4 regions of the Desulfosalsimonas propionicica genome follow, and region 4 is predicted to be linked to each of the others. Evidence: riboswitches for the same ligand, from Rfam matches in the RefSeq annotation. Region 4 holds a riboswitch; each other region holds the start of a gene.
What was found. A riboswitch is a leader RNA that binds a small molecule or an ion and turns the genes downstream of it on or off. The one in region 4 is predicted to bind cobalamin.

Region 1 (4,592 bases), 100 kb from region 4:
TTTTTTTTCATTTTACCACCATCCTTCCCAGCGGCAGAGTGAGCAGTTCGGCCGGCTGCCGTTGGGCGGCGATGTCAATGGCTGCGGCAATATTGCTGTTGTGTGTCGCAGGCAGCTTTTCCCATCGGTTTTCCGCCGCATTGAACCAGCCGCATTCCTCCTGGTCCATGGTCTGGTAAAACAGGCTGATTCTTCCCAGGCGAAAAATATTTGCCCTGAGGCTGCGGCCGTCCACCTCAATGCTTTTTTGATAGGCCTCAATGGTGTTTCCGTATTCAGCCTCCACCAACAGGGCTTCCATGACCCTGCGGTATTTTTCGCTCACTGATTTGCCGGGATCTGCCATCAATTCCCCGATCCGGTCCAGTCTTTTTTCCCGCTCCGCTGCAAGAAAGGGCAAATCGTTTTCAACCACCTCTTCGAGCCTGTCTGCGGTCTGCAAGATAAAGGGTTCGATGTCTTCGGTGATCTGCTCTATATCTGCGAGCTTTTTTTCCTTACCGGCAATCCGCTTCTCAGCAGCAGCCTTTTTTTTCTCCAAAAGCGCCCGCTCTTTTTCCAGCCGTGTTTTTTTGTCCTGAAGCCGGTCATAAGCAGCGGTCAGTTCCTGTTTTTCTTCCTGCCACTGTTCGCGTTCTTTCTGGGTCTGTTTGCGGGTCTGCACTGACTCGAAGACGTTGCTGCGCACCTTTTCGCCGGTATCGCCGCCTTCCGCGGTTTGCGCGGGGCAGGTGCCGGCAAGAAACAAGGCCAGGAAAACGCCAGCCAGTATCGCCGTAAATTTCAATTTCATGATCAAGCTCCTGATCCCGTCATTTTATATTTTCAAATATGATGGAAAAGTGAAAAGCCCAATATCTGCGATGCGCCGCATTCCTGCGACACAAAAAAAAGCCACGAGGACAGATACAGGTCTTTTCTCCTGTGTCAGCCTTCGTGGCTTTTGTGTACTTTTCTGCATTTGTACACGCCCCGGGCCTGCACAAATGATGCTGTTTTTAAAAAACGCTTTATGGAAATGCTTCTGATTTCCGATTGTTTTAAAGAAATAGGCATAGTCAAAAGTTCCCGTTGCTGTCAAGACAAATCTCTTCAGGGCGCAACAGCCAAATAAAAAATCCCGGATCGCTTAAACGATCCGGGATTTCCCTTTTTTATCCGCAGATTGATTCCGGGGCACAACCTTGCCAGCACAGTCAAACCCCTTGCATCTGTTCAGGCAGGTCTTCTGGCTCACGGATCAATCTACCGGCTGCGCCTTCCCGATCTTATTGACCAGTGGCATTGTGCAGCTTTCGTCCCCGTTTACAGCGGCGGGCCCGTCCCCGATTCACACGGGGTTCCCTGTTCGGCTTTGTTAAAAGCACCCGGACAGATCAAATTTTAAGTATATGTTTATAATAATACAAAAAACGCATTGTCAAGGGGAATCGTTTCCCTTTGCCCTTTCCGGCCCACAAGCGGTCGTTTCCGAACTGCGCGCCCGGCGTCACGAACAGATGCCAACGCGGCTGTGCTTGTGATCACCTTGCATTTTTGTCCTCCTTTGGTTTACAAGGAGAGTAACGATCACACAATTGAAATAAGATGGCGCCATCGAAAAACTTATTCTTTACGAAACTGTCAAATAAAGCCGGGGACTGAAAACAAAGTAAACGGGATCAAATGATTTCCTTTTTGAATGCGGAATATTTACAGGAATTTACAACTACGCAATGCGCGTTACCTGTTAAATGACCAGGTGAGGAGTGCCCATGGAACAGGAATCTTCTTTGCTTCCGCTGGTAGAAAAATTCTTTGAGCACGATACGGCTGCCGCTGCGCGCAGCCTGGCGAGAATGACCGAAGAAGAGGCGGTTGAAGTTCTGGGTGCGCTGCCGGCGCCGCTGGCCGTGCGTGCCGTTCGCCATCTGCAGGTCGGGTACACGGCAGCGCTGCTAAAAGACGCAGAACCGGCTATATTCCGGGAAATTGCATCGTCTCTGGATCCCCAGCTGGCTGCAACCATTTTCATGCATCTACCCAATGAGGCCCGGGAGCGCCTGCTCGAACATATACCCGGAAAGCTCAAAAAACAGATCCAGGAACTTCTCACCTATCCCGAGGACAGCGTCGGACGGCTCATGACCACGGATTTCCTTTCCTTTCACAAGGAGGTTACCGCCCGGGAGGCCGTCGAAAAGATCCGCTCTCTTGCCAGAAAACGGCTGCCCGCTTCTTATGGCTATGTCGTGGATGAAGAAGAACGCCTCGTTGGCGTAATGAACATGCGGGATCTGATGCTGGCTTCTCCCGAACAGCCCCTGGAATCGATGATGCGGACAAACGTATTTTCGATCCATGCCTTTGTTGACAGGGAACAGGCGGGCAACGAGCTGTCCAAAAGAAGATATTTTGCAGCCCCGATTGTTGACAGCGAAAACCATATGCTGGGCATCATCAAGGCCGAACAGCTGATCCATGGCATTCAGGACGAGGCCACAGAGGACTTCCAGCGGATGTTTGGCGCCGGAGCCGATGAACGGCCCTTTTCACCAATTCTTTTTTCTCTGAAAAAACGTCTGCCCTGGCTGCACGTAAACCTGGCCACGGCCTTTCTGGCGGCCGCCGTGGTGGCCATGTTTGAGGGCCTGATCGCCAGGCTCACCATCCTGGCGGTTTTTCTTCCTGTGGTGGCCGGTCAGGGCGGCAACGCCGGCGCCCAGTCCCTGGCTGTGGTGATGCGGGGATTGGTCATGCGCGAGATTCCGGGCAACAAGGTTTCAAAGCTGATCCTGAAGGAAGGGGCACTATGTGCGGCAAGCGGCGTGGTTATCGGCCTGGTCACGGCAATGGTGGCCTGGGTCTGGAACGGCAACCCTTTCCTGGGCCTGGTCATCGGCCTGGGGATGTTTTTCAACCTGGTGCTTGCCGGGCTGTCCGGTGCTGCAATCCCAGTGCTGATGAAAAAGCTGGGACTTGATCCGGCACAGTGCTCCAGCATCATCCTGACTACTGTGACCGACGTGATGGGATTTCTGATTTTCCTGGGCCTGGCCGCCGCATTTCAGGCGCAGCTGATTTAGGCAAACATGGATTCCGCATAGCCGGGATTCACCATATATCAATACCGCCTCAACTATGCATAAAATTTTTCCCATTGACAGGCACGCGCCTGCATAATAGTATCTGCGTAATTGCTTAATCAAATGGAGGATGGATGCCAACTGCGGAAAATGCTGCGCGGATATTCAAGGTTTTGTCTGTGGACACGCGCGTGCGGATGATCGATCTGCTCAAAACCCGCACCCTGTGTGTCAATGCAATGGCCAAATCACTGAACATCTCGCCAGCGGCCGTGTCCCAGCATTTGCGGATACTGCGGGACGCAGACATCGTGATCGGCGAAAAACGCGGTTATTTCGTCCACTACCGGGTCAATGAAGAAACATTGGCCAAATGGCATAAAACCGCAAACCATCTGCTGGACCCAAGCCCGGCCAAACCCTTTATCATCGCCGGGTCATTAAAAAATTCAAATTCAGACAAAGGAGGTCAGTCATGAGTCAAGACAACAATTGCTGCCAAAACCCAGAACTCTTAAAAAACGCACCCGAAAAATGCACGAACGAACAGATTCGCATCTGCCACGGAGACGTTGAGAACCACGCCTGCACGTGCAATTCCCCGAAGCAGGAAAAAAATGAAAAATAAGCTTTAGGCGCTGCTGCCATGAACATCTCTGTTGCCCTGTTTGGGGCCATATTTTTCATCTCGTTTCTGCTCACCATGGTGGGGCTGGGAGGCGGACTGATATTTTCCCCGCTTTTTGTGATTTTGGGATTTACAAAAAGCGCTGCGGCTTCCGCCTCCCTGTTTTTAAACCTGGTGGCGGCCGGATCAGCGGCCTATGCCTACGCACGCAAAAAAATGGTGGATTTTTCCCTGTCCATCCCTTTGATCGTATCCTCGGCCCTGGCCGCACCCGTGGGCTCCTTTTTAAATGTCCGCATCGCCCTTGGCCCGTTTCTTCTGGTCATGGCCGCAGTGCTGGCTGCAGCCGGCCTTCGCATGCTGTTTTCCCCGCAGGGGCAAGACGAAGAAAGCTATTTGGCGCCATGGAAAAAAATGGCCGGCGGTATTGTCATCGGCGCGTGCATCGGCCTTCTGGGCGGACTTCTGGGAATCGGCGGGGGCGTTTTTGTGGTGCCGCTTTTAATTTACGTACTCAAAACCCCCACCAAAATTGCAGCGGCATCATCGACGTTTATCGTGTGCTTTTCTTCGCTCACGGGCTTTTTGGGCTATGTGTCCATGGAAGCCATCAATTGGTGGTTTATCCTGCCTGCGGCAGTTGCCTCTTTTGCCGGGGGCCAGGCCGGAGCCAGGCTGATGAGCACCCGGCTGAAGGGAAAAACCATCCGGGTTTTGTTCAGCCTGGTGCTGTTTGCCCTGTGTGCCAGGCTCTTGCACCAGTACTTTGCATAGCCGAAAGGAAGCATGATGTCCGAGACTTTCAGATTCAACCGCATGGAGCTTGCAGGGTCCCTGGGGGATCTGGGCACACTTCTGCCCATTGCCATTGCCATGGTGCTTGTAAACGGGCTCGACCC
Region 2 (4,592 bases), on a different contig from region 4:
GTATTTAAACGCGATTCAATCCATGGAAAGCAGCGGCATCCTTAAGGTGACAAGCAGCCCCGGCACAGATGAAAACATTGTCATCCAGGTCCAAGACAACGGCCCGGGCATTGACCGGGCTGATCTGGCAAAGATATTTGATCCGTATTTCACCACCAAGGCCTCGGGCACCGGACTCGGGCTGGCCATTGTTCATAAAATAGTGGAAAGTCACAACGGGCGCATCACTGTTAAAAGCTCTCCTGAGGAAGGCACGGTTTTTACCATCACCCTGCCGGCTTCAGCCAATGCGGCAACAAAAGAGGCATGACAAATGGAAAACAAAAATCTTTCGGAAATTCTGGTGGTTGATGATGACCCGGGCCATCGCACCACCTTAAGGACCTTATTGAAAACCTGGGGCTACAACATCAGCGAAGCAGATGGCGGCCGGGCCGCGGTGGACCGGGTCAGGCAGCGCCCATTTGAGCTGATTCTGATGGATGTCCGCATGGCGAAGATGGGCGGCATTGATGCCCTAAAGGAGATCAAGGCCTACAATCCCGCCATCCCCATTGTCATCATGACGGCCTATTCATCGGTTCAATCCGCGGTGGAGGCCATGAAGGCCGGGGCTTATGATTACCTGACCAAGCCCCTGGACTTTGACGAACTGCAGTTAACCATTCAAAGGGCCCTTGAACACACGCGGCTCAAGCACGAAAACCAGGACCTGAAGGCGCGGCTTAAAAACCTTGCAGAAAGCCGGCAGATTGTTTCCGTCAGCACGCAGATGAAATCCCTGCTGGATATGGTGGTCACCATCGCGCCCTCTGAGGCCACGGTTTTGATCACCGGGGCAAGCGGCACCGGCAAGGAACTCATTGCCCGGGCGGTTCACGCCAACAGCAGCCGCAGCAGCGGGCCCATGGTTTCGGTCAACTGCGCGGCCCTGACAGAGTCGCTTCTGGAATCCGAGCTTTTCGGTCACGAAAAAGGCGCATTCACCGGGGCTGACAAGCGCAGAGAGGGACGGTTTGTCCGGGCGCACCAGGGCAGCCTGTTTCTCGACGAGGTCGGAGAAATGTCAATGGCCATGCAGGCCAAGCTGCTGCGGGTGCTCCAGGAGGGTGAAATCCAGCGCGTGGGCGGAGAAAACCCGGTTGCCGTGGACGTCCGGATTCTTGCGGCCACAAACAAGGACCTGGGGCAGATGGTGGCAGACGGCCAATTCCGGGAGGATCTGTTTTACCGGTTAAACGTGGTCAACCTCCACATTCCGCCCCTGGCCCAACGCACTGACGACATCGCCGCACTGGCACAGCATTTCATAAACCAGTATGCAGGGCGGAACCGCAAGCCCATCAAGGGCTTTACGCCCAGGGCCATGGATGATCTGCTCAAATACCCGTGGCCCGGAAACGTACGGGAACTGGAAAACGCGGTGGAACGCGCGGTCATCCTGTCGCCCGGCGAATACATCACGGAAAAAGACCTGCCCTTAAACATTTCGCAAAACAACGGCCGGGCGCAACCGCAAGCTGCCACGCAAGCCGGGGCTGCCGGGGCTGATGAAGGCGGCTCCCTTGACAAAATGGAACAATCCGCCATTGTCAGCGCCCTGGAACGGGCCGGGGGCAACAAAAGCGAGGCGGCCCGGCTGCTGGGCATCACCCGGAGAACCCTTTACAACAAGCTGGAAAAATACGGCCTCGGGTAAAGCCGGCAGCCGGGCCCTTTGCTTTGAGCCGGCGCCCGGCCCTGTTATGCGCCGCCGCCCTGTGCGGCGGTACTGCGCCCCGGCGCCTGCTTGTCTCCGCCAATGTCTTGTGCAAACAAGGCCATGCCCTTTTTCATGGCGCAAAAATCACCGCACATAGTGCAGGTCTCTGCCTTTTCCGGGGCCCGGGAGTCCCTGATCCGCCTTGCCTCCTCCGGAAACATCAAAAGACTTTCCAGGTCCTGCCACTGCATGTCGCGCCTGGCCAAAGCCGCCATTTTCTCGGTCTCCCGCCGCTCCGGATATTTGGAGATATCGCCGATGCGGGCGGCCAGGCGCGTGGCACGCACCCCCTGGCGGACATCTTCGGCATTGGGCAGGGCCAGGTGCTCGGCCGGGGTGATGTAGCAGATCAGATCCGCCCCGTAGCGTGCAGAACTGGCCGCACCGACGGCGGCGGTGATGTGGTCTAAGCCCGCACCGGTATCGGCCGGAATCGGGCCGAGCACGTAATACGGGGCATTGCCTGACATTCGCTTTTCAAGCATGATGTTGCCCTGGATTTCATCCATGGGCACATGACCCGGCCCTTCCACCATCATCTGGCAGCCCGCGTCGCGGCCAATTTCGGCAAGCTCGCAGTTGATAACCATCTCGGCCACCTGGGCCCGGTCGTGGCTGTCATGGATGGCCCCGGCCCGGATGCCATTTCCAAGGGAGAGCACGGCGTCATATTTTTTCATGATCCCGCATACCCGGTCAAACTGCTCGTATAAGGGATTTTCCCTGCCGGTTTTCTCCATCCAGGCCACCATAAACGTGCCCCCCTTGGAGGCCAGGCCGCCGTAACGGAATTTCTGCCGGCGCAGCCGCTCGATGGTGTAACGGTTGACCCCGCAGTGGATGGCCATGAAACTCAGGCCGTCTGCAAGCTGTTTTTCAATAAGATCAAACAGATACTCGGGATCCATACGGGTGGGATCACCGGTTTTCCGGATGGTGTCGTGAAACGCCTGATACAGGGGCACGTTTCCCACCGGCAGGCTCGTGCTGTGGATGACCGCCCGGCGCACGGCGTCAAGATCGCCTGCGGCAGACAGTTCCATGAGGGTGTCTGCGCCTTCTGCTTCGGCCACCCGGGTTTTTTCCACCTCCAGGGCGATATCGCAGATATCCGAGGATGTGCCGATGGAAGCATTGACCTTGGTGCGAAGGCCGGTGCCGATACCCACCACCTTCTGGCCGGACCGGCCGGGGTTGTTGGGAATCACGATCCGGCCGGCTGCCACCTGACGAACAATCTGCTCCACGGCCATGTTTTCGTCTTCGGCCACCCGCTGCATCAGCGGAGTGACCCGGTTTTGCCGGGCGAGTTCAAGCTGGGTTTCCATGTTTGCCTCCTTTTTAATCCATTTTGATGAGTTCGGAGAAAGTCGGTTCTGCCGATTTTCCGATTCAAACAAAAACCCCGGCCAAATAAAAAAAGGGCTCCGACCGGAGATTTTCCTCCCGTCGAAACCCTTTGCCATCGGATTCCGATATCGCCTGTTGCAGGCACGTCTTCTGGCTTGCCGGATTTCACCCGCCCTCTGCCTTCCCGCAGGGGATTTAAGCCTGCAGTGGCCGCATCATTGATGCGAAAAGACGGTATTTCCGGTTACAGCGCCGGGTGCGCCGCGGATTTGCACCGCGTTCCGTTTGCCTGAACCGCAACATTTGCTGCTTCTGATTTTTGAAACACCTTTATCCCTTTTTGCCGCCGGTGTCAAGCCGGGTAAAAAGAGACAGAATAAGGATGTGTAAAAAACCTCCCCGGCTATCAAAAGCCAGAGAGGTTTTATTTCAAACTATTCCCGCTCTTCGATTTCCTCCCAGATCTTTTTCATGGTGTGTTGAACTATGCGTTTCCGGTCGCGGTAACTGGTGTGGAGCAGGTCATGTGACTTGTGGGAATACGGTTTGCCCAAAAAATCGTCATATAGTTTAATGATAAGCGGGTTGTTGTGGGACTGACGTACTGGTGCTTCACGATCTATATTATAGAGTGCTGCCTGGCGTGCCTGCCAGGAACTCTGGTATGCGTGTTTGCTCCGGGGTTGTCCCCCGCCGCCCATACAGCCGCCCGGACAGGCCATGACCTCCACGAAATGGTAGTCTGCCTCTCCGTTTTGAACAGCCTCCACCACCTGCCTGGCCCCCTTGAGGCTGTGGGCCACGGCAACCCGCACCGTAGGATTGCCTTCGCCCATATCAATGGTGGCCTCGCGAACGTGTTCAAGTCCCCGGACCGCCTCCATCTCGATGGGTCCCAGCTCAAGGCCGGTTATCTTCTTGTGGACCGTTCGCAGGGCAGCCTCCATTACACCGCCGGTTGTGCCGAAAATGGCCGCGGCCCCGGTGTATTCACCCATGTAGATGTTGTCAAAGGCCGAGGGTTCAAGCTCCGGAAGCTTTGTCCCTTCCCGTTTCAGCAGCCGGGCGAACTCTCGAGTGGTGAGCACCACGTCCACATCGGGAATGCCGTCCTGTATGAACTCCGGCCGTTGTGCCTCTTCCTTTTTTGCCGTACAGGGCATGATGGAGATCACCCGCATCCGCTTTTGGTCCACGTTCATTTTTTCCGCCAGATAGGTCTTGGCGATAACCCCGAAGCACTGCTGAGGAGATCGGGTGGTGGAGATGTGAGGACGCAGCTCCGGGTAATTTTTCTCGGCGTAATTGACCCACCCCGGACAGCAGGAGGTGAACATGGGCAGACAGCCGTTTTCCCTGAGCCTGCTGAGCAGTTCGGTCCCTTCCTCCATGATCACCAGATCGGCCGTAAAATTGGTGTCCAACACCACGTCCGCCCCAAGGTTTTTAAGGCCTGTGATGATCTGCCCTTCCACGTTGG
Region 3 (4,592 bases), on a different contig from region 4:
GTGCGCTCAGCAATAAAGAACTTATTGGAACCATTTGTGATTTTCCAGAAACAAAAGGCTGTGCAACAGGTCTTCCCGGCGGTGGGGTTCCAGGGTGATAACAGGCCCGGGGCCGGCGGTTTTCAGCCACTCATGCAAGGGCGTGAAATCGATGATGCCCCGTCCCATTCCCAGGTGGTCATCGGTTTTTCCGCAATTGTCGTGCAGGTGGAGCTGGCGGATACGGGGACCGAGTCTGTTGAGCCACTCTGAGAGAGAAAACGAGCCAAATACGGTCAGGTGTCCCACGTCAAGACAGAAACCGGTTGTCTCTGGATCGGTTTTTTCAAATAAATCCATCAGGTCTTTTGGGTCGGGTTCGTAGACGTTTTCCAGCACCAGGCGGATGCCATGGTCCCAAAGGGCATAGCTGTGGGTGTTCCATGTGTCAGCCGCCCTTTTGTACCACTCCTGCCGGATAAAGCTGTAGCGCGCCGGGTCATAGCCGGCATGGCAGACCATGGTTTCCGGGCCCAAAACCTCTGCAGCCGCCCGGGCCTGTGTCAGCCGCTTGTGGGTTGCCGACCGGATTTCCGGATCTGGCGATCCCGGTGACAAGTCCAGAAACGGTCCGTGTACCGTCACCCGGCACCCGGCATGGGCAAACCGGCGGCCCACACGGGAGAAATCTTCCGGTGCAAACCGGTCCAGGGTCTCAGCGTCTAAGCCGATTTCCGGCTGAATTCGGTTTTCCGCGAAAATTTCCAGCCAGTTTTCCTGTGAATCCATAAGCCAGGTAAACGGGATGTTGACCTGAACATTTTCAAGGATGCGGGTTTTTGCCGAATCAAACATTTCTGCCATAAAATTCCTCTTGTTTGCCGGCCCAGGCGGACATTGGCTGAAATATAGCATATACTGCAATGGATATGAAGGCCATGGATAAAAAAGTTCCCGCCCGGCCTGTTCCAAACATCCAGACGCTGCCATCGGAATTTTGCAAGTTTTGGGGAAGGAAGTCCGGAGGGCGTGGGGGCGGGTTTTTTCGCTCCTGAGCCTTTTTGCGGATTCAGCCAATGCCTCCGCCGAAATTTCAAAAACTCGGCCTTACGGCCTCAAACAGTTTGAAATTTTCCGGCTCCGGCAGTGGCTGAATTTTTCCGCAAAAACGCTCAATGTCGCTTCAAAAACCCGCCCCCCCGGCCCTCCGGGCTTCCCTGGCGAGCCATTGCAAGCTCGATTTTTCTGCAAAGGAAATTGGAAAAGCCCTCCGGATTGACCTACACCTGAGCCATTCTCGAACTCAGGGGCGTTTTTCGGTAAAAACGCAGTAGTGTTCCTATTCCCAGAATGCTGGCCATGTGGCGGGGTCGGGGTGGGTTTGTTTGGCTGCATTGGAGCGGTTTCGGCCAAAGATCGGCCCGCGGGCCTGGCGCCCGGAATTTCAAACTGTCTGAGGGCGCCTGCGCCCGAGTTTTTGAAATTCCAGCCAGGGCCGCGGGCCGATCGCCGAAAGCGATCCGCAGACAAACAAACCCACCCCGACCCCGGTACATGCGCAAATCCTGACAAATTTTTTTCAGGGTTTGCTGTATTTGATCATATTGATCAAATTTGATGGGGTCGCAAGAAGTCTTAAAACAGATATAACCGTCAGGCGATAAAAAATAACTTCCTGATTTTACATAATACAGCCTGTAAAAAAGACTTTTTACAGGCTCATCAAATTTACTGTTTCTGGGCGTTTCTGATGCTGACTTCCTCAAATGTCCGGATTTCGGCCAACACCCGGGTTGCGGCATCCAGAAGTTCCATGGCCAGAGCCGCACCCGTGCCTTCCCCGAGCCGGAGCCCGAGATCCAGCAGCGGCTCCATGCCCAGCCGGTCAATCATGAACTGGTGGCCGATTTCCACGGAGCGGTGGCTTGTAAACAACCATTTTTTGGCTCCCGGGGCCAGTTCGCAGGCAATCAGGGCCCCGGCCGTGGCAATCAGGCCGTCGCACACCACTGGAAATCCCAGGGCAGCCCCGCCAATGACGAGCCCGGCCAGACCGCCGATTTCAAATCCGCCCACTTTGGCCAGCACGTCAACGGGGTCTTTCGGGTCCGGGGTGTGCAGGTCCAGGGCCCCGCGGATCACCTCGATCTTGTTTGTCAGGGCGGTGTCATCAATACCCGTGCCCCGGCCCACGAGTTTTTTCGGGTCAATGCCGGAAAATGCCGCAATCACCGCAGAAGAGGGGGTGGTGTTGCCGATGCCCATATCCCCGGTGCCCAGCAGGTCCACCGAATGTGCAGTGTGGAGCTGTTCGGCAATGCGGATGCCGGCCTCAATTGACAAAATAGCTTCCCGGCGGGTCATGGCGGATTTACGTCTTAGATTATCCGTCCCTTTTCGGATTTTTTCATGAAAAATCGGCAGATTTTTTTCAAAATCATGGTTTACGCCCAGGTCCGCCGCCCGGACTTCCGCGCCGGCGTGCCGGGCCAGGACGTTGATTGAGGCCCCGCCGTCCACAAAGTTGTAAACCATCTGGGCTGTGACTTCCTGGGGAAAAAGGCTTACACCTTCCGCCACCACGCCGTGATCACCCGCGCAGGTAACGATGACCTTGCGTTTCAAGTGCACATCCAGGCTTCGGGCCATGCCCGCCAGGCGCCGGGCCGCGTCTTCCAGCATTCCCAGGCTGCCGCCGGGCCGGGCCTGATCAGACAGCCGGGCCGCGGCCTTTTGTTCAAATTGTTCATCCGGGGGGCGGATTTTTTCAATGGCTTCGTTAAGGTTCATTGTGTCTCTCCTTTTTTCTGTATCTGTTGGGTTAAAATACCGCAGCCGGGTAACATCAAAAAAAGTTGCTGTTCGTGCCTGGTTCTGTAATTTTCGCATGATGCCGACCCGGTGGCGGTTTGCTCCCTGCTGACCGCTTGCGCGCTCAATGCGACTCGCAAACCACCCCCGGGCCGGCATCATGGCCGACTGCGTGCAAAGTTTCACCAAGGGGGTCGAAAGCAACACATCCAAGTCTTAAAAAGCGTTGTTTTCATGCCCGGCCGCAGGGCTTCCTTCCTGAAAAAACAGCGGACGCGGTAAAAAGCTTTTAACAAAAAAAGGGTCCCGACCGGAAAACATGGGTTTTCCTGCCGGAACCCTTTGCCATCGGATTCCGTAAATTCGCGTTTTTTACACGTCTTCTGACTTGCCGGATTGAAATCCCGCGCGGGCCTTCCCGCCGGCCTGAAAACCGGCAGCGACCGCAGGGCCATGGCCCTGCATGCGCGCGGGCGTTTAGCGGTTCACAGCGCCGGGAGCGTCACGGGTTTGCACCGTGTTCCGTTTGCAAAAAAACGCCCTGTTCAATTGTCTTAAAATTTTTAACCAAGGGGTGCCGGCAAAGTCAAGCAATATCTGCAAGGCCCTCAGGAAACAAGGCCCTCCAGGGCCGGAAGGGATTTGCTCAGATCATTGAAGGAAAATACCTCCAGACTCACAGTGCCGCAAAATCCCTCCAGAATTCGCGATACAGCCGGAACATGCCGGGCATCCAGGCGATGAAGGCCCAAATGGCCCCGGCCGGCGGCCACGTCGCCATATAAATGCAGGATCGTGATCCTGGGGCGGAAAAGTTCAAAGGTTTCAAGGATGTCAAAATTGTATTCCAGCAGGTGGCCGGTATCCAGGCATACGGAAACATCCATGGCTTCTGCCACTGGCTCCATCCATTCTGGCGGATAATCCAGGTTTTCAATGGAGATGTGCCGGGGGGCAATCCCGCTCTGGACCAGCAGCCGTTCCAATGCATCAATGGCCCGTTTCTGCCATTTTTGCACCGTGCCCGTATCTGTGCTGTTTTCTTCAAAAGGCAGATGCAGGGTCCAGGTCACGGGCGCAAGGGGCCGGGCACGGTCTGCGGCCGCCAGGATGCGTTCAATGGCTTTTTTCTGCCGGCCGGGGACCGCATCTGTGATGTTGACATCTGTGGGCAGGTGCACGTTGTAGGAAATTTGTTGATTTTTTGCCAGGGCGGCCATTTGCCGGATATCGTTTTCAGGCGGCAGGTGTTTGGCAGGTGCGCTTTCAAAAATGAGCACCTCGATTTCGTCCACAAACGGCGCCAGCATGGAGACATTGGGCAGAATGTGGTCCGGGTAGATAAACGAGGGGCAGGCCAGGGAAAAGCTGAATTGGTTTTTATAGGACCGGGGCAGGGGCGTATAGGGATGTTTTCCTGTAATATCGGTTTTACGGTCGGTCAAGTCTGTGGATTCCTTCCTCTCTGGCTGCGTTTACCGCCTCCCGGTATTCCCCGGGCCCAACCGGCCGGGCCAGTTCCGGCACTTTTGCGGCATGGCCCATGGGCCGGTACTGGCTCATGACATTGACATAGGTGTCCGGCGAGATTTCTTTTACAATAAAGGCCATGGCCTCCCGGGTGCCGGCCAGGTTTTCCGGCAGCACCAGGTGGCGCACCAGAAGGCCGCGCAAGGCAATGCCCCCGGGGTCAATTGTCAGATCGCCGACCTGCCGGTGCATTTCCTTCAGGGCGGCTTTGGCGGTTTCCGGGTAGTCCGGGGCATCGCAGGCCCGGCTGGCAATGTCGGGATCCATGAATT
Region 4 (4,592 bases):
AATCTCCTTCCACGACTCCGACAAAGGCCCGGCTGCCGTATTTTTGCCGCAACAGGGACTCAAAGGCCGGGTAGACCGACCAGGCGCAGTGATCCGTGCCATGCCCGACAAACACGACCGCCTCCTGTGGATCTTTTTCAAAAACCGGCCTTATTGCTTCTGCCGCCTTGAAAAAATCGCCGGCACTGCAAAGCAGGGAATGGCCGATGGAGACGCGAAGGGGTCCTTTCAGGGCCTCATCCTTTAAACGATGGAATTCATGGCCGCAGATTACGTTTAGGGACTGTACCACGGCCCATTGATAGCCCCGGCCGGCCAGTTCATCAAACACCGCAGCGGGCGGCGGCAGATCCACCGCCTTTTGCTTCATTTTGTGCCGCACGATCCGGGAATTGTAGGCCCAGACAATTTCGTGGCCGGCAAAACGCTGTTTCAATCGGGCATGGATGTGTCCGTAGATTTGCCGCGCGCGGGTCGTGCTGCCGAATGCGGCAATAACAATGGGATGTTTCATGGCTGACTCCTATAACGCAATTGGCTTCGGATTGTTTCGGATAAAGTTTTTCAGCCGTTTGGCGGTTGCTGTGACTTCCTTAAAAACAAGAAACAAAAGAAAGCTGTCCGGAACAATCGATGGATCCCGTTTTTCTCCGTCCAGGCGGGTTTCCGGTTATGGCATATACATGAATCGCATCCCTGGATGTTTCCCAAAGCGCCCGATACATCCCGCAGGCCAGGTTTAAAACCGGCTGTGGCGTGTCGGCGGGAGTTTTCTTTGCCCCGTTATAGCAATAACGGCAGCACAGGTTGCATCTTGTGGTCAGTGCCAGTATGAGGTTGCGGACATCCATCAAAATTCAAAAAAATTCCGGATCCCAGACACGATCCGGAATATCCATGATTTATCTGTCTGCAGAATCCGCCGGGTCCACATGTTCGGACCAAAATCGTCCGTAGCCGTCAATGCGACCCTTTTCAAGCTCTCCGTTATAGACGCGGGCAATGCGTTTTCCCACGTTTCGGCATTTTTGCCTGACGTTCGGATTCTTGGCGCCGTCCATGGAAAAATACCAGGTCTCTCCGTCCGCGAAGATCGTATAGCCGGATCCCTGATAGCATTGCTTGTCATCAAGGTAGAGGGAAGCCAGATAAAAGATTTTTTCCGTTCTCACCAGAAAGGCTTCAGTGCCGTTCAAATTTGCCTTGGGAACCGGGTTTCCGCCTTTGCGGTTTAAATCGATAATTTTGGCCTTACCGAAGGCCGCAGGGCTTGGGCCATAATCATGCATGTCAACCTCTTGCTGCCGCTGTCTGGCAGCGGCAGTTTTTTTGAGTAATGCGGCGGGGTCGGAAGCTATTGCTTTTCAGCCACGTGAATGAAAAAGTCTGTCTGTTTGATGCCGTAATCCTTTTGAAAATCCCCGTATGTTGTGATTTTCTGGAAGCCCGCACCGCGGAGCAGACCGCAGCAATAGTCTTTGCGCAGGGGATACATATTGAGCTTGTAGCTCGACTGGTCCGGAAAACAATATTCAAATATGACCAGGTCATCGCTGATATGGACCGGTTCGGCTTTTACCCGGTCGCCTGCATAATAATATTTGTGCTTGGAACTGTATCCGGTTTCCAGCATATTATCGTAATTGCGCTGATCGATGATCAGGATTCCGTCGGATTTCAATACAGCGTAGAACTCGGCCAGTGCTTTTCTGCGATCCGGTTCGGCAAAAAGGTGAGTAAAAGAATTGCCCAGACATATCACTGCATCGTATCGCTCTTTGATATCACGGGTCAGCCAGCGCCAGTCCGCCTGGATAGTGCGGAGCACCAAATTCCGTTTCCTCCCGTTTTCCCAGGCCTTGTGGAGCATTTCCGTGCTTCCGTCCGCGCTGTGAACTTCAAAACCGGCGCTCATCAGCGTGACCGAGTGGTAGCCCGTTCCTGTGGCCAGGTCGAGGATTTTGTTCTTTCCCTTGTTTTTCAAGAGGTTGATAAAGAAGGCACCTTCACCTTCGGCCCGACCTTCCCAGTCAATCAGTTCATCCCACTTGTCCACAAAATCTTTCTGGTATTGGGCTTTGTAATGATCGGTATTCTTGATTTTTTCCATGCCGTCATTGTTGTTTTTGTCCCTTTCCATAAAACGCCTCCTTTTTTTTAAAAAGTTCTTTTAAAAACAACTTTGATGGTGCCGTAAAAAGTGCAATATCTGCGTTACGCGCAATTTCTCAGAATTTCACGTACGGCTAAGTACGCTGCATTCTTCGAAATTGCGCAAGCCTTGATCTTGAACTTTTTATGGCACCATCTGAAATCAGACTTTTTACGGTGCCATCAATTTTTCAGAATTTCACGTACGGATAAATGCTCTGTATTATTCGAAATTGTCCAAATTCCGGATCCGAAAGCAATCCGCGCTCTTTGTTTTAACCGGGTTGCCAAATAAAAAAAGCCCTCCGGACACAAATAATAGTGTCCGGAGGGCTGCACCCAGTTTTCTTGGCCCTCCAATATTTCGAATGGAACAATTTGTCCATTCGGAGCTGTCCATCAGGCTCGGCATCTGTAGCTCCGCAGAAACACCGATATATGGGTCAAGGCAGGTCTTCTGGCTTCCCCGCCTTTTCAGCGGCCTTCCCATGGGGTTTAAACCCTACAGTGGCTCACAAAGGCTGAAAAGGTCTCCGTTATCATGAAACGGATCGGGGTTACAGCGGCGGGACCGCTCCCGGCTTTCACGGGATTCCCTATTAAGCAAACTGCACCCTAACACTTTTATTCATATTGGCTGCACAGCAGACTGTCAAGGGAAAGTTCGGCCAAATAAACCAAATCAGTTCCGGCAGAGTTGCTTACCGTGGCGTACTTGGAAGCCTTCGTCCGGGTAAAAGTCTTCTGCCAGGGCAATGCTGTTGAAATTCTTGCGCACCCATTTGTGAAGGGCGTTGGCAAAGGCGGGATTATGAAAGCGGATCACTTCGCCCAGGCAGTTCAGGTCCTGTTGTATGCGCCAGTATAGATACATAAAAACACCCCCTCAAATTTGTTGTTTAATAAAAATTTTGTTTTTCCAATTAGATATGGGTCAACCCGGTTTCGCCCGGATGGGTGCTGAGGTCGCGCAGGTAGGTAAACTCGTCGAGCACCACCAGATGATACTTGCCGGTTCGTGGCCGGCAAAACGCTGTTTCACTCGGGTATGGATGTGTCCGTAGATTTGGCGCGCGCGGGTCGTGCTGCCGAATGTGGCAATAACAATGGGATGTTTCATGGCTGGCTCCTATAACGCAACATTGAAACCGGCATAAGCCCGCAATCCGTCATTCGGGTAGCCGTGATGAATTTCAAAATCATTGTCAAACAGGTTGCGCACCTGGACGAACAGCTCAAACGGGTGGCCGCCCCACTTGAGGGGCTGGGCGATTTTTGCGTCCACGCTTAAATAGCCGGCCATCCTCTTTTCCCTGCTGTTTTCAAGATCGCTGAACCGCTCGCTTACGGCCTCCATGTCAATCTCCAGGCGCGTGTCCGTCTTTTTCAGAGTCTGTTTAACGGTGGCCGTGAATTTCTGGGCCGGTGTGTAGGTGAGCTCCTCGCCATTGGCCTCGTTTTCGCTCTCCTGGCGGATATAGTTGAAATTCATCTCGGTTTGCTCAAACGGCTGCCACTTGACATTGATTTCAACACCACAGCGCCAGGCATCGGCGATGTTGACAGGCCGCTTGATGGTATCCGCGAATTCCTGGTAGGCGATCAGGTCCTTCACATCCTCGCGAAACAGGGTGACAGAGATTCCACCGGTCTCGCCCGCCTTTTGTATAAATCCCAGGCTGCTGCTGATCACCCTTTCCTCGTCAAGATCGGGGTTGCCCCGGACCTGGTCGATAGAGCCGTGGCTGGGCTGGTAGAGCTGGCCGAAGGTGGGAATGTTGACCGTGTAGCCCACCCCGGCTTTGATGATCCGGCCGGCGCCGGGTTTAAAAGAAATCCCCAGATTGCCGCCAGGCGCCGGGTCGAAATCCGATGCCCAATCCCCTCTTGCGCCGGCACTTACGGAGAAGGCCCCTAGCCGGCGGTCGAACTGGCCGTGAAGGCCGATCTGCCGGCGATCATGATCGCCGCTCAAGGTATGATCCACGGTTTCATGTCTGGCAGAGGCGCCGGTCCGCACGGACCACAAGCCCGTATCCTCACACCAGTCGGTCTCGCCTTTCACGCCTATCCCCAGGGTCTCCAGGGTGGATTCCAGTCCGGTCTGGGAGCGGTCTTCCAGCCGCACCCCGTCGGCAAACAGCTTGGCTTTGTAGCTTCCGGTATCGCCTGTCATGCCCTGGGCGCGAAAGTCCGCGGATGCTTTTTGAAAGGTCTGCTCGGCATCCGGAGTGGGATTGTAATCCCGGCCCGGATTTCCGTGGGCGCTGTAGTAGTATCGGCCGTTTATGTCATAGGCCCGGGCGTCGGGGGTCTGCATTTCCCATTGGGCGCTGATGTTGGCACTGTCGCGATCGTTGTTTCCGCGCTTGCCGTCCGTGTGCTTGCCGGTTGCGGACAGCTGCAGCCGCTGGTTGTCAGAGCTCATGGATTTTGAAGCC

Region 1: linked by a shared signal. The riboswitch ahead of HNR65_RS12460 (hypothetical protein) and the one ahead of HNR65_RS12015 (glycine/sarcosine N-methyltransferase) in region 4 are both predicted to bind cobalamin.
Region 2: linked by a shared signal. The riboswitch ahead of thiC (phosphomethylpyrimidine synthase ThiC) and the one ahead of HNR65_RS12015 (glycine/sarcosine N-methyltransferase) in region 4 are both predicted to bind cobalamin.
Region 3: linked by a shared signal. The riboswitch ahead of cobT (nicotinate-nucleotide--dimethylbenzimidazole phosphoribosyltransferase) and the one ahead of HNR65_RS12015 (glycine/sarcosine N-methyltransferase) in region 4 are both predicted to bind cobalamin.

What each region holds. Positions count from the first base shown of each region.
Region 1 is NZ_JACDUS010000007.1:120,306-124,897, reverse strand. It holds gene HNR65_RS12470 (MotA/TolQ/ExbB proton channel family protein) at 1-11, opposite strand, end outside; gene HNR65_RS12465 (DUF3450 domain-containing protein) at 8-793, opposite strand; gene HNR65_RS12460 (hypothetical protein) at 818-1,081, opposite strand; cobalamin riboswitch at 1,202-1,386, opposite strand; gene mgtE (magnesium transporter) at 1,755-3,065, shown strand; gene HNR65_RS12450 (ArsR/SmtB family transcription factor) at 3,200-3,544, shown strand; gene HNR65_RS12445 (hypothetical protein) at 3,541-3,693, shown strand; gene HNR65_RS12440 (sulfite exporter TauE/SafE family protein) at 3,712-4,467, shown strand; gene HNR65_RS12435 (putative sulfate/molybdate transporter) at 4,480-4,592, shown strand, end outside.
Region 2 is NZ_JACDUS010000008.1:45,061-49,652, reverse strand. It holds gene HNR65_RS12825 (ATP-binding protein) at 1-310, shown strand, start outside; gene HNR65_RS12820 (sigma-54-dependent transcriptional regulator) at 314-1,699, shown strand; gene thiC (phosphomethylpyrimidine synthase ThiC) at 1,744-3,090, opposite strand; cobalamin riboswitch at 3,236-3,420, opposite strand; gene HNR65_RS12810 (2Fe-2S iron-sulfur cluster binding domain-containing protein) at 3,547-4,592, opposite strand, start outside.
Region 3 is NZ_JACDUS010000001.1:490,339-494,930, forward strand. It holds gene HNR65_RS02140 (sugar phosphate isomerase/epimerase family protein) at 22-843, opposite strand; gene cobT (nicotinate-nucleotide--dimethylbenzimidazole phosphoribosyltransferase) at 1,708-2,769, opposite strand; cobalamin riboswitch at 3,153-3,358, opposite strand; gene cbiR (cobamide remodeling phosphodiesterase CbiR) at 3,399-4,235, opposite strand; gene HNR65_RS02155 (radical SAM protein) at 4,222-4,592, opposite strand, start outside.
Region 4 is NZ_JACDUS010000007.1:16,719-21,310, forward strand. It holds gene HNR65_RS12005 (sirohydrochlorin cobaltochelatase) at 1-514, opposite strand, end outside; gene HNR65_RS12010 (hypothetical protein) at 903-1,289, opposite strand; gene HNR65_RS12015 (glycine/sarcosine N-methyltransferase) at 1,355-2,140, opposite strand; cobalamin riboswitch at 2,582-2,784, opposite strand; gene HNR65_RS12020 (hypothetical protein) at 2,834-3,025, opposite strand; gene HNR65_RS12025 (TonB-dependent receptor plug domain-containing protein) at 3,281-4,592, opposite strand, start outside.